3 regions of the Pseudoalteromonas sp. SM9913 genome follow, and region 1 is predicted to be linked to each of the others. Evidence: predicted binding sites of a transcription regulator. Region 1 holds the regulator's gene; each other region holds the start of a gene.
The links. Region 1 encodes LexA, which represses DNA repair genes until DNA is damaged. Its sites were predicted from a motif close to TACTGTATNNNNATACAGTA; they were not measured.
Positions count from the first base shown of each region.

Region 2: a site for LexA is predicted at 2,019-2,038, ahead of uvrD (DNA helicase II). Genes of this name have one in related genera too.
Region 3: a site for LexA is predicted at 1,936-1,955, ahead of dinB (DNA polymerase IV). Genes of this name have one in related genera too.

Region 1 covers NC_014803.1:3,161,051-3,165,328, forward strand. Annotated here, with positions in the region: gene coxB (cytochrome c oxidase subunit II) at 1-1,078, opposite strand, end outside; gene lexA (transcriptional repressor LexA) at 1,572-2,189, opposite strand; gene PSM_RS14555 (PaaI family thioesterase) at 2,388-2,831, shown strand; gene PSM_RS14560 (hypothetical protein) at 2,861-3,241, opposite strand; gene PSM_RS14565 (endonuclease) at 3,494-4,147, shown strand; gene hmpA (NO-inducible flavohemoprotein) at 4,187-4,278, opposite strand, start outside.
Region 2 covers NC_014803.1:140,283-144,560, reverse strand. Annotated here, with positions in the region: gene yrfG (GMP/IMP nucleotidase) at 1-135, shown strand, start outside; gene PSM_RS00660 (dUTP diphosphatase) at 403-1,029, opposite strand; gene PSM_RS00655 (YacL family protein) at 1,082-1,450, opposite strand; gene PSM_RS00650 (hypothetical protein) at 1,563-1,787, opposite strand; gene uvrD (DNA helicase II) at 2,103-4,268, shown strand; gene PSM_RS00640 (GNAT family N-acetyltransferase) at 4,246-4,278, shown strand, end outside.
Region 3 covers NC_014803.1:709,541-713,818, reverse strand. Annotated here, with positions in the region: gene PSM_RS03300 (HNH endonuclease family protein) at 1-659, opposite strand, end outside; gene dinB (DNA polymerase IV) at 701-1,762, opposite strand; gene PSM_RS18575 (hypothetical protein) at 1,997-2,173, opposite strand; gene PSM_RS03290 (acyl-CoA thioesterase) at 2,502-2,933, shown strand; gene PSM_RS03285 (aldo/keto reductase) at 2,946-3,998, shown strand; gene PSM_RS03280 (hypothetical protein) at 4,119-4,278, shown strand, end outside.

The sequences.
Region 1 (4,278 bases):
TGTCATTACCCCACGCGTTGCGTTTATAGGTAATAACAGCTGCTATTTGCTTGATTGATAATTGCTTTGCGAAAGACTGCATAGCCGTACCTGGTTTACCGTGGAGCAAAATATCTATATGCCCTTTGATATCACCTATGACTATTGGGCTGCCTTTAAGAGCCGGAAAAACACCCGGCAAGCCTAATCCTGTTGGCTGATGGCACGCCGCGCAGCTCGCCATATAAACCTGCTCACCAAGCGCCATCAGCTCTTCTTTTGGTACAACTTGGTCTAATAACGCAGCGTCTGCTGCAGCTGCTTTTTGCTTGGCTTGTTTAGCCTCTGCTAACCACGTTTTGAAGTCTTCTTCTGTTTTAGCTTCTACCACAACAGGCATAAAACCATGATCTTTACCGCAAAGCTCTGCACACTGCCCACGGTAAGTACCAACCTCATTAATATTGGTCCATGTTTCATTAATAAACCCAGGGTTTGCATCTTTTTTAACGGCAAAGTCAGGCACCCACCATGAGTGAATAACATCATCTGAAGTCATTAAAAAACGTACTTTTTGATTAATTGGTAGTACCAGCGGTTTATCGACCTCGAGTAAATAATTCGGGTTTTTATCAGCAAGGTTGGTTATTTCATTTTGAGGTGTAGCTAGCATGGAATAAAACTCAACGTCCTCCCCCATATACTCGTAATGCCACTTCCACTGTGAGCCTGTAATTTTAATGGTGAGATCAGCTTTGCTGGCATCCTCCATGGCAATTAAGGTTTTAGTCGCAGGAATGGCCATAACAATTAATATGACAAAAGGGATCGCAGTCCACAGTATTTCTACTTTGGTGCTTTCATGGAATTGGGCAGGGACAGCCCCTTTAGATTTGCGATGATGAATGAGTGCCCAAAACATAATGGCAAACACGATCACCCCAATCACACAACATATTAAAAAAATAGTCATGTGCAGTTGGTATACATTATTACTTATATCGGTTACGCCTTTACGCATATTATATTGGCTATTAGCAAGCACATTCTGCGAAAAAACAAACAATATAAGCCACAAGGAAGAACTCAGCTTACCCATGTGACGGCTCCTTTGATGCTATTGCTGACGCAAAGCGAAGAGGCATACGGCTTAAACGCCTATTCGTTATTTTTATTTTTTATAAGGGTGCTGGATTTAGTAAATGTGTGTTCTCAAAACGACTAAGCTGTGAGTTATTTTTATTCCAGCTCTTTAATAACTAGTTAAAAAATAAACAATAAGCAAGGTGAGTATGAAAAATAAACAAGGTGTATTTTTTAAAATGCGCAGCTAAAAAAATAGCAACTAGTCAGGCAATTAATCTAAGAGTCAGGTTTAGTAAGGGGTGTATTGAAATTACAGGATAGAAATATAAAAAATTGTTAACTTAAAAAAGCAGAGTAAATTTGTTTATTTATAAAGTATTTAGTGATTTTATTTATGATAGGAGAAGCACTTAACAACATATAGTCATACATTTGATAAGTTAGACATTGTGCTGCTAACAAACCCAGCGCCTAATCACTATTAAGCGCTAAATTATGCTTTAATACTACATCCAGTCAGCGTTACGAATAACACCTACCGCTAAGCCTTCAATATTGAACGACTCATTTTCTAAATCGACCTCAATAGCTGAAAACTCATCATTTTCAGCATGTAAGAGTACTTTTCTGCCCGCTTTTTCTAAACGCTTCACGGTTACATCGTCGTCAACACGGGCAACAATAACTTGTCCATTTTCGGCAACTTGGGTTTTATGCACAGCAAGTAAATCACCATCCATAATACCAATGTCTTTCATACTCATACCGTTAACACGCAATAAAAAATCGGCCGCAGGTTTAAACATTAAAGGGTCAATTTTACAGTGGCTTTCTACATGCTGTTGCGCCAATATAGGCTCACCGGCAGCCACCCTGCCAATTAAAGGTAAGCCTAACTGCTCTGGCTCCTCTTCTTCAACAAGCTGAATGCCCCGACTCGCGCCTGGCTTCATTTTAATCACACCTTTTTTGGCCAGTGCTTTTAAGTGTTCTTCTGCAGCATTCGCACTTTTAAAACCCAGTGTTTGTGCAATTTCGGCACGTGTAGGAGGCATACCAGTGTCTTTAATAAACACTTTAATGAGTTCGAGTATTTGCGCTTGGCGTTTCGTTAATGGTCGCATACAACTGGTTTTCCATACAGTACAATTAACTGTGAGTATATACAGTTATTTAAAAATCGCAAATATAAATTAATGCCTTATATGCCGTTATCATCAAACAATAACCTACTTTAAAAGCAGGGTGATAAATGTAATTATTAGCAACGCATTATCATATTAATAAATTTTAATTCTCAATTACTTATCCAAGGAGCTAGCATGAGTATTTGGCATCAACCGATTACATTAGAGTTTTGTAAGCAATTAGATCAAGGTATTACAGGCCAAGGGACACTCATGAAAACCATGGGAATAGAAATCAGTGAAATTGGTGATGACTACTTAGTGGCAACTATGCCGGCAATTCCAGAGCATCATAACCCTATGGGTATCGTTCATGGTGGTGCAAATGTGGTGCTTGCTGAAACAGTAGCAAGTTATGCCGCTAATTTTGTGGTTGATTTCAATCGATTTTATTGTGTTGGCCAAGAAATCAGTGCAAGTCATTTAAAGGCATCACGCAATGGCACATTAACGGCCACAGCGAGAGCTTATCATATCGGCAAGCGCAGCTCGGTTTGGGATATTAAAATAACCAATAGCCGCAATGAGCTTTGCTGCGTATCACGTATGACCGCAGCCGTAGTAGAGCGAAAAGGCTAGTAAGTCAATTAACCAAGGTTGAAATTAAATTACTTTTCGAAAGGGTAAATAGTAATTTCTACGCCTGCACCAATTGCAGATATACGTAACAAGGTATCTGCATGTAAGGCTTGGTTAAAGCATTTTGGCGAAGTGCCAGACTCAAACCCAATATCGAAAGTTCTGCGTGAACAACTCAACCATTGCTTTAATGCATTGCGTGAACACGACTCGATTAACTCACACAAGTGATTAATCGCTTTATCTGGCGTGGTTATTTCACCTGCAACCTCAATGCGAGCAAGTTGACGGTATTCGTCTTTATCATAATGTAAAATAGTTGCGACCTTTTTTAAATCAGCAACTAATACGCTAATATCTTGCTTTGACTCAAGCTCTAGATCTACATTTAAAAATTGAATTTCCGACATTATCTCGTTTTTACCCTCTATTAATTTCATTGCAAACTTTAACGCAGTTTTACCGTTATACCAAATCAACAACGCAGGAATCACCTCATTAACGCATTTTTAGCGTTAGCCTCTGAATATTGCCCACTATTTACTCCTCAAAAACGCCCTCTACAAAATACGCAAATTAAAATTAAAGCATGCCGGCGGCAGTTTACTTTTTTATTCTAGGCCTTAAACTAGCCGCTCCTGTAGTTCACGTATGTGATGGATATGATTCGGTTTATTTTAGCTTTGTTGGCTTGCTGTGCTTGTTTTTCAGCAATGGGCGAACAATTTACGCGGTTTTCGAGTGCCAAAAAGCACTTAATTAATACCCTTCCCGAAAACGCTAAAAGTATTTATTGTGGTTGCGATATAAAAAAACAAGGCAAAAAGTTGGTACCCGACCCTACCCATTGTGGCTACGTGCCTCGCAACACACTAACCCGCTCAGGCAAAGTAAATCAACGTGCCCTGCGAATTGAATGGGAACATATTGTCCCTGCATGGGAATTTGGTCACCAGTTACAATGTTGGCAAGATGGTGGGCGTAAAAACTGCCGCAAAGTTAGCGCTAAGTTTCGCATGATGGAAGCCGATATAAACAATTTAGCCCCTGCAATTGGTGAAATTAACGCCGATCGCTCAAACTACCGCTTTGGCATGTTAGCCCAAAACGCGACGCAATATGGTCGCTGTGAGGTTAAAGTTAATTTTAAACAACGTGTTGTTGAACCGCCTGTTCATGCACGTAAACGCATTGCCGATGCGTACGCTTACATGCAAAAAACGTATGGTTTAAAAATTTCAGCTAAACAACAAAAGCTATTTAATGCTTGGCAACAACAAGCTTATGCTGCTAACACAAATAGTAAAAAGCTGTAAGTTTAAATTAAAAGCGTGTAACACACGCTTTTAATTAACCTATAACGCTTGGTGTGGTCCAAATATTTCGTAGTGAATGTTTGAGCTTTGCACACCTAAATCAAGTAGCTGGCCTTTTACGTAAGCCATAA
Region 2 (4,278 bases), 310 kb from region 1:
AGCTTACCGGTATTAAATGCCGCACGAAAATACGGCATTGAGCATTTACTTGCGGTTGCTAACCCGAATAGCCAGCAACCACATAACGAAATAACCGATTACTTAAGCGTCACCGATTACCGTAAGCTTATTTAGGGTCTGTTGATCTTTCAAGGTTAAATTTGCAGCAGTCTGTTTGGTATTTAGGCAAGGCAGAGCCTATGTGGTGTGGTTATTCCCCATAAATAGGCGATAACGCAGCATCAATGCCAAACAGGCGCTGCCCGAAGGGTTCTGCCTAGGGGCGATTTACTCTTTGTTGCTCGGTTTTTACTTAGCCCACTAGGTTACAAACCTCGCGTCGCGATTAAACCGCCCCTAGTTTGAACAAATTGTAATCCGCAAAGGTCAACAGACCCTGGCTTATTCGCCCTGAGGGTAACGCGCTACTAAGCCTTGATATACCTGTTTTGCAAAATCTGCATGCTCAGTATCAAGGCTTTTAACTACTTCAACTAAGTGTTCGTTATCTTCTTTGCCATGCCACACTTTAATGTAACTACCCTCTTTGTAACCATGATCCTGACGGAAGAAGTTCAGCGTATTTTTACCCACATAGCCACGATATAAATCATCAATATCCATACCGATTTGTGCCATACAACCGGCAAAAGCAGCCGCGTTAAAGGTTTTATTGGCAACCGCACTGGCTGCTAATAATTCAAGCGTTTGTTTAAAATCATCACCTTGCTGTGGGGCGCTCATTTGAGTTTGTAGCTGTGTTGCTATTTGCTCGTAGCTGGTCTCACCGTCGATACGTAGCGATAAACCAAAATGAAAAATATCAACCAGCTCTAAAATTACTTGCTCAGTATCTGGGGTTTGTTTTTTCCACCATTTCCAACCGTAATGATCCAGCATTTCTGCACATTCAACCCAAATAGCTCTATACCACTCAAAGCCTTGACTAAACCATTGCTCATGTACTTTGGTATTCATGGCATTTTGCATTTCTAGCATAACAACTAGTTTGTTTAAATTCGCAGACATATTGGTTCCACTGTTGGATTTATAATTAGGGTAATAATACAGATAATATAACTTAACGACCAGCCGAAAACTCATGCCACGAATTGATCAGGTCAACAAAGTCTTCAAAACCACAACCACTGCTTAAATCATTCTCTTCAAGCATGAGTTCATCATCTTGGTAGGCTAATATATCTTCGTTATCTTGATGCAGCGCATGCGCTTCAAATAACGCTTCATCTTTAGAAAGAATTAGGTCAATTTCTTGGCCTTTAAGTGTTACCGGCTCAAAGCTTGAACTCACCGAGCTAATAAGTGCCTGCACCATAGCCACTTTGTCTTTGCCTATTTCTTCATTTAACCAACGGCCTATAATCGCGTGCTCGCTGCTAATTTTAATTCTTAACCCACTAATAGGATCGCGAATGAATTGGTATTCCATAACTTTATTCCAGTACTGCTAATACAACAGATTATAACCTAATCAGCTATGAATAATGAAAGCCAGATACAAAAATAGCGCCGCAAGGCGCTATTTAGCATCATCAATTTAGCTAACCACCTGAGCGATAGCGTGCAGCATCAATAATTGCCCATAAATGGAATACGGCTCCAATTACGGCTGGAACCACTAAAAACCATAACGCATAGCCGCCAAAAACCAGAATTGCAAAAACAAGTGCCGCTAAAATACGGCCCTGCACCAACTGCCCTAAACCGGGGAAAAAAATATTACATAATGCTGCAATTACGTTACCGCCAGAACCTTGTTGAGACATACTAACCTCTGTAGTTTAATTAATTTTGTATTTGTACTTATTATTTATACTTACACACTTTATGCCAATTTATTAAGGCTTACAAATCATACAGTTAAATTATTACGAATTTATCAGTTTAGTATTTTTTGCCAAAAATAAGTCAAATTAGCAATTTTGAATAGCTATTTTAGTTACTTGCTCAGTTTATACTGTTAACTATTCAACAACTTAAATACGTATTTTATAAATAGCTGTTTATAAAAACAGTATTTTATTTAGCCTAACAAAAACACCTGTTATACTGCTCTCATTATTGATTAAAAAGGCGTAACGATGGACGTTTCAGAATTACTCGATGGCTTAAATGATAAACAACGCGATGCCGTTGCAGCGCCATTACAAAACATGCTGGTATTAGCAGGAGCAGGTTCAGGTAAAACTCGAGTATTGGTTCATCGTATTGCCTGGTTAATGCAAGTAGAGCAAGCCTCTGCCTATAGTATTTTTGCGGTAACCTTTACTAATAAAGCCGCTAAAGAAATGCGCTCACGGGTTGAAGAAACATTAAAAGCCCCTGTAGGCGGCATGTGGATTGGTACTTTCCATGGTTTATCGCACCGAATTTTGCGTGCACATCACCGTGAAGCAAACTTACCAGAAGCCTTTCAAATTTTAGACTCTGACGATCAGCTTCGTATGATCAAGCGCTTATTAAAATCGATGAATATTGATGATAAAAAATGGCCGGCAAAGCAGTTTGGTTGGTACATAAGCGCTAAAAAAGATGAAGCTCTGCGCCCTAAAGATATTCAGGCATACGATATTAACGAGCAAATGATGCTGCGTGTTTACGCGGCCTATCAAGAAGCTTGTGATAGAGCGGGCCTAGTTGATTTTGCAGAAATATTACTACGTAGCTATGAGGTTCTTAAAAATAACCCAACCTTGCTGCGTCATTATCAGCAGCGCTTTGCGCACATGCTTGTAGACGAGTTTCAAGATACCAATACTATTCAGTATGCGTGGTTAAAACTACTTGCGGGCGATACCAGCAGCATCATGATTGTAGGCGATGATGACCAAAGTATTTATGGTTGGCGCGGCGCAAAAATAGAAAACATTAAACGCTTTTTAACCGATTTTGATGCAGAGACGATTCGCCTTGAGCAAAACTATCGCTCGACTGCCACTATTCTTAAAGCCTCAAACGCGTTAATTCAAAATAACTCCGAGCGAATGGGTAAAAGTTTATGGACCGATGGTAACGACGGTGAACCTATTTCTATTTATGCTGCTTTTAATGAGCTAGATGAAGCGCGCTTTGTGAGTAGCAAATTACGTAGCTGGCTTAATGCGGGTAATGCACTTCAAGATGCGGCTATTTTATATCGTAGTAATGCGCAATCGCGGGTACTTGAAGAAGCAATGCTACAAGAAGGTTTAAAATACCGAATTTATGGCGGTATGCGATTCTTCGAACGCCAAGAAATTAAAGATGCTCTTTCATACTTACGCTTAGTGGGTAACCGCCAAGATGATGCGGCATTTGAGCGTGTTATTAATACGCCCGCCCGCGGCATTGGCGATAAAACATTAAGCCATATACGTGACTGCGCTCGCGCTGAATCTTTGCCGCTTTGGTATGCTGCTAAAGCCATTGTAGAGCAACAGCATTTATCGGGTCGCGCTTCTGGAGCTGTTGCCAAGTTTGTTGAGTTAATTGAACATATTGAAGATAAGATTAGTGACTTAACGCTGCACGAGCAGGCTAAATATGCCATTCAAACCTCAGGGTTAATGGCAATGTATCAGGCTGAAAAAGGTGAAAAAGGCCGTGCTCGGGTTGAAAACTTAGAAGAATTAATTAGCGCCTGCGATCAATATGAACTCCCTGAAGAGGAAGAATTCAGTTCACCACTACAAGGCTTTTTAGCCTACACCTCGCTTGAATCAGGTGAAGGGCAAGCTGATGAACATGAAGATGCGGTACAAATGATGACGCTTCACTCAGCTAAAGGCTTAGAGTTTCCGCTGGTATTTATGGTCGGTGTTGAAGAGGGCATGTTCCCATCACAACAAAGTAATGAAGAAACGGGCCGTTTAGAAGAAGAACGCCGCCTTTGTTATGTAGGTATGACCCGTGCTATGGATAAACTGTATATAAGCCACGCAGAAAGCCGCCGTTTATATGGTCAAGAAAAATACCACAGCCCATCGCGTTTTTTACGTGAAATACCCGAAGACTGCGTAGAAGAAATTCGCATTAAAACCCAGGTTTCTCGCCCGCCAGCAGCTGGTCGCTTTAGTGCATCGGTTAGCCATGCCGCCTTTGAAGAAAGCGGGTTTAATTTAGGTCAACGGGTGCTACATGCAAAATTTGGCATTGGTACGGTGCTTAATTACGAAGGCAGTGGCGCACAATCGCGAGTACAAGTTAACTTTGACGACTTAGGTAGTAAGTGGTTAGTAACAGCTTATGCAAGACTACAAGCCGTTTAACCGCGTTATA
Region 3 (4,278 bases), 880 kb from region 1:
TAAACTCGTTGAAATCTTAAAATATACTGACATTGATTTTTAGGCGGTAACCACTCGTCAGGTCCCTTATCACCTTTGCTTCTATTTAAACTAGACTCAACACTTAATAAGTTAGCAGGATCATTAGCAAACTTTACACGTTTTTCATTTGTCCATTTATTAGCACCATGTTTCCACGCCCAAGATAAGGGAACAACATGATCGATATCTATTTCTGAGGCTTTAAAAATTGTATTCCCTGAAAAGGGGGATATCCATTTACCTGATTCAACTTTGCACATTCTGTTCGATTTAAACCTAACCTCTACTAATGATTGAGAAATTAAAGCTTCCATTCTAGAGTTTTGACAATCACCATCTTCATCAGCCCAGCCATTACCAAACTTGCTTCTTGAATATTCGGATCTATCTGCTAATTGCTGAGGTATCTTGTCAGGAATCGCTTGTTTATTCCCAGAAGGTTTTCCTTGCCTTTTAGGTAGCCTACCGCCTGATTCAAGGCAGGACTTTATCGAATTAAATGAATGAAAATTTTTAGTACGAGCATAATAAGGAGTATTTTCGTCGTGACAGATACCACTCTTTGATTTTTTGACTATTGATGCATCAATGTCATTTGAAAACAGAAAAGCGAAAAAAAACAACAAATAACGCTTCATATTACTCCCTAATCAAATAATGAAAAATATAAGGTTTAGTATTACTCAAACCCCAGTCCAAGCTGCAAGCTACGCTCTTCGGCTTCTTGTAACCCGATATGAATACCAAGCAATCTCACAGGCTTTCCCTTCCCCCTGACTATTGCTTCCGATAACAGTACGTTCAATAATTCTAAGCTAATTTCACTAGCTTTCTGCTCTTTTGTAGTTTGTTGGAAGTCGCTAAATTTAACCTTTACCCCAAGCTTATTCATAAAACGAGTCTCAAGGTACTTTGATGAACGACGCTTTAACTCAGGTAATAACTTATCAACTATTATCGCTTCAAGTTCACTTTGTGAACTAATATCGAACTCAAAAGTTCTCTCAACCCCAACAGACTTCCTTATACGGGTTACTTCGACTTCTCTATCATCTTTCCCATGACTACGATTCCATAATACGTGACCATATTTCCCAAAATTACTCGCTAAGAAGCTTTCATCAGAGCGCCTTATATCACCACAGGTTTCAAATCCAAGAGCCTTAAGCTTTTCAAAAGTTACTTTGCCAACACCGGGAATCTTTTTTAATGGTAGTGTCTCTAGAAACTCCCATACCTGATCTGGTGTTATTGTACATTGGCCGTTTGGCTTGTTTAGGTCAGAAGCTACTTTAGCGACGAATTTAAGCGGTGCAATCCCTGCGGAAGCAGTTAAGCCTGTAGCTTTTAGTATCTCATCCCTAATCTCTTGAGCAATCAAGGTAGCAGAACCTTGGTGAAGTGAGGAGTCGGATAAATCTAAGTAGGCTTCATCGAGTGACAATGGCTCTATTTTATCTGTGTACTTTTCAAAGATGCCATGAATGATTTGGCTGGTCTCTTTGTACACTTCCATTCTTCCGGGAACTACAACCAGACCGGGACACTTTTTAAGAGCTAACCCAGTTGGCATTGCCGAACTAATACCATACTGCCTTGCAATATAATTACAGGTAGAAAGAACCCCTCGACGATCAGATTTACCTCCAACAGCAACTGGCTTATTAGCTAATGATGGATTGTCTCTGATTTCAATTGAGACATAGTATGCATCCATATCAATGTGAGCGATTTTTCTCATTAGTACTATGCAAAAACTGTCAATATTGACAATGTATTATTTGGAGTATCAGTTTCGATCATATACAAGCCCTTTATTTCCCTTCGATAAACAGGCTGTCATCTAATTTTGTCAAGGTGTTGACAAGTTAGATAAGATGTCTATATGAATAAACTTTTTCATCACACAATAACAACTGTTTATTTATACAGCCATTATTGTGGAATCACTTTTAATTAGCAAGCATGTTATTGCTTAAAAAGAGCGTTTACTTTTCTTTGGCTTATTAAAACAATACATCCAAAATAAAATTTCTAAAGAAAAGCCTAATAAAATCAAAACAATTGCCCCAGCCTCATTACCCATAGCGTAACAAGTAAACGACGCTATAAAAACGGTGCATGCCAATAACCAATTAATTATATTCTGCATAGTTATCTCCTTGTGTGTTAATAGTTACTATAGCCATGAATTTAAAGAGGTACAATTTTTACTCAAGGGTTTTTATTTAGCACTGTCGTTCTTTTAAGGTTAAGGTTAAGGTTAAGGTTTGTTCAATCTGAGGCAGTTTACTCACGGCACGAGGTTTATAGCCTAATTGTTTAAATAAAAAAGGCGCAAAGCTTCCATGTCCTGCTTACGTCCCTTATTTACATCCATGAGGGCAATACAGAGTAGCTCCACCCCTAGTTATAATTCCCTTGAGCTCATCCGACCATATTGCTAATCTAAATGCTTTAAAACTAAGAGCAATAAATACATGGAAACGTTTAAACAACAACACCCTATTCATACCGATATTACTGTGGCATGGGGCGATATGGATGCCCTACAGCATGTTAATAACTGTGTTTACCTGCGTTATTTTGAAATAGCCAGAATCGATTTTTTAAATAAATTAAATTTATTTGAGACTATTAATGCGAAAGCCACTGGCCCTGTGATCAGTGAAAATAATATTCGCTACAAACGCCCTGTAACGTTTCCTGACACATTAAGCGTAGGTATTACCATTAGTGATATAAAATCTGACCGCTTTGTAATGAACTACAGTGTGTTTAGTCATGCACAAAACGCGATAACAACCACCGGCATGTCAAAAGTGGTCATGTTTGACTTTAAAACAGGCCAAAAAGCCACGATCACAGAGCCATTGTTATCGGCTTTAAAAGCAAACTCTCAAACCGAATAATTAGGATTAGCAATGCAATATAGTCAATTAGGCAGTAGTGGTGTTAGCGTTTCAAGAGTGTGTTTAGGTAGCATGACCTGGGGAGTACAAAACACCCAACATGATGCCGACCAACAGATAGCCTATGCGCTTGAGCAGGGTGTGAACTTTATTGATACAGCAGAAATGTATGCTGTTCCTCCCTCTCCCGATACCTACGGTAAAACAGAAGAAATTATAGGCAATTGGATAGCACGTAATTCACAAAAACGAAAAGACATTGTTATTGCAACTAAAATTGCAGGGAATGGACTTTCTTGGGTACGTGATGGCGGCAATATTACTCGCCAAGCTGTTATTGATGCGGTTGATCATTCTCTAAAACGCCTTCAAACCGACTATATTGATTTATACCAGCTACACTGGCCAAATCGCCGTACCCCTCACTTTGCTAGGCAATGGCCTGGTATGCTTAAATTTACCGAGGTAGATGCAAAACAACACACCGCTGATATGCTTGATATTTTAGAGGGGTTAGATGCGTGTGTTAAAGCAGGAAAAATTAAGCATTGTGGGCTTTCTGATGATACGCCTTGGGGAATTAGCCAATTTTTAAATTTAGCAAAAGAGCATAACTTGCCAAAAATGGTGTCTATCCAAAACGAGTTTAGCCTAGCACATGCCAAAGATTGGCCTTATTTAATAGAACAATGTGTACATGAAGATATTGCTTATTTACCTTGGTCACCATTGGCCGCAGGGCTATTAACCGGTAAATACCTAAATGGAGCACGCCCTGAAGGCTCCCGCTGGACATTTATGCAGCGTAACGGTATTTTTCGTGATACGCCACAATCACAACAGGCGACCAAAGAGTATGTTGAACTTGCCCATGCACACGCTATCACCCCAGCTCAATTAGCGCTGGCTTGGTGTAATCAAGTTGATGGAGTGACATCATCTATCATTGGTGCCACTACTATGGCGCAATTAAAGGAAGACATTGATGCGTTTGACCTAACACTGAGCGATGACGTGTTATCAGCGATTGATATCATATTTAGAAATAATCCAATGCCTTACTAATGAAATTAAGCAAAGGGTAAATGTTATTCAATAATGTTGATTCTTTGCTATTCTTTATGTTTATTTTCTAAACATTATCGGTATAATGCGCAGCAAATTTTCAAGGACGATCTATTTGTTATGTTGCCTCTTCGTTTTTTATGCCTGAGCACTTTAGTTATTTTTTCTCTTTATAGTCACACTCTAATAGCAAAACCGGTAGAGGAAATTTTATGGCTACAAAGTAAAACCCCTCCATTTCATTTAGATGCTGATGATTCCCAATCCGGCTTATGTGATA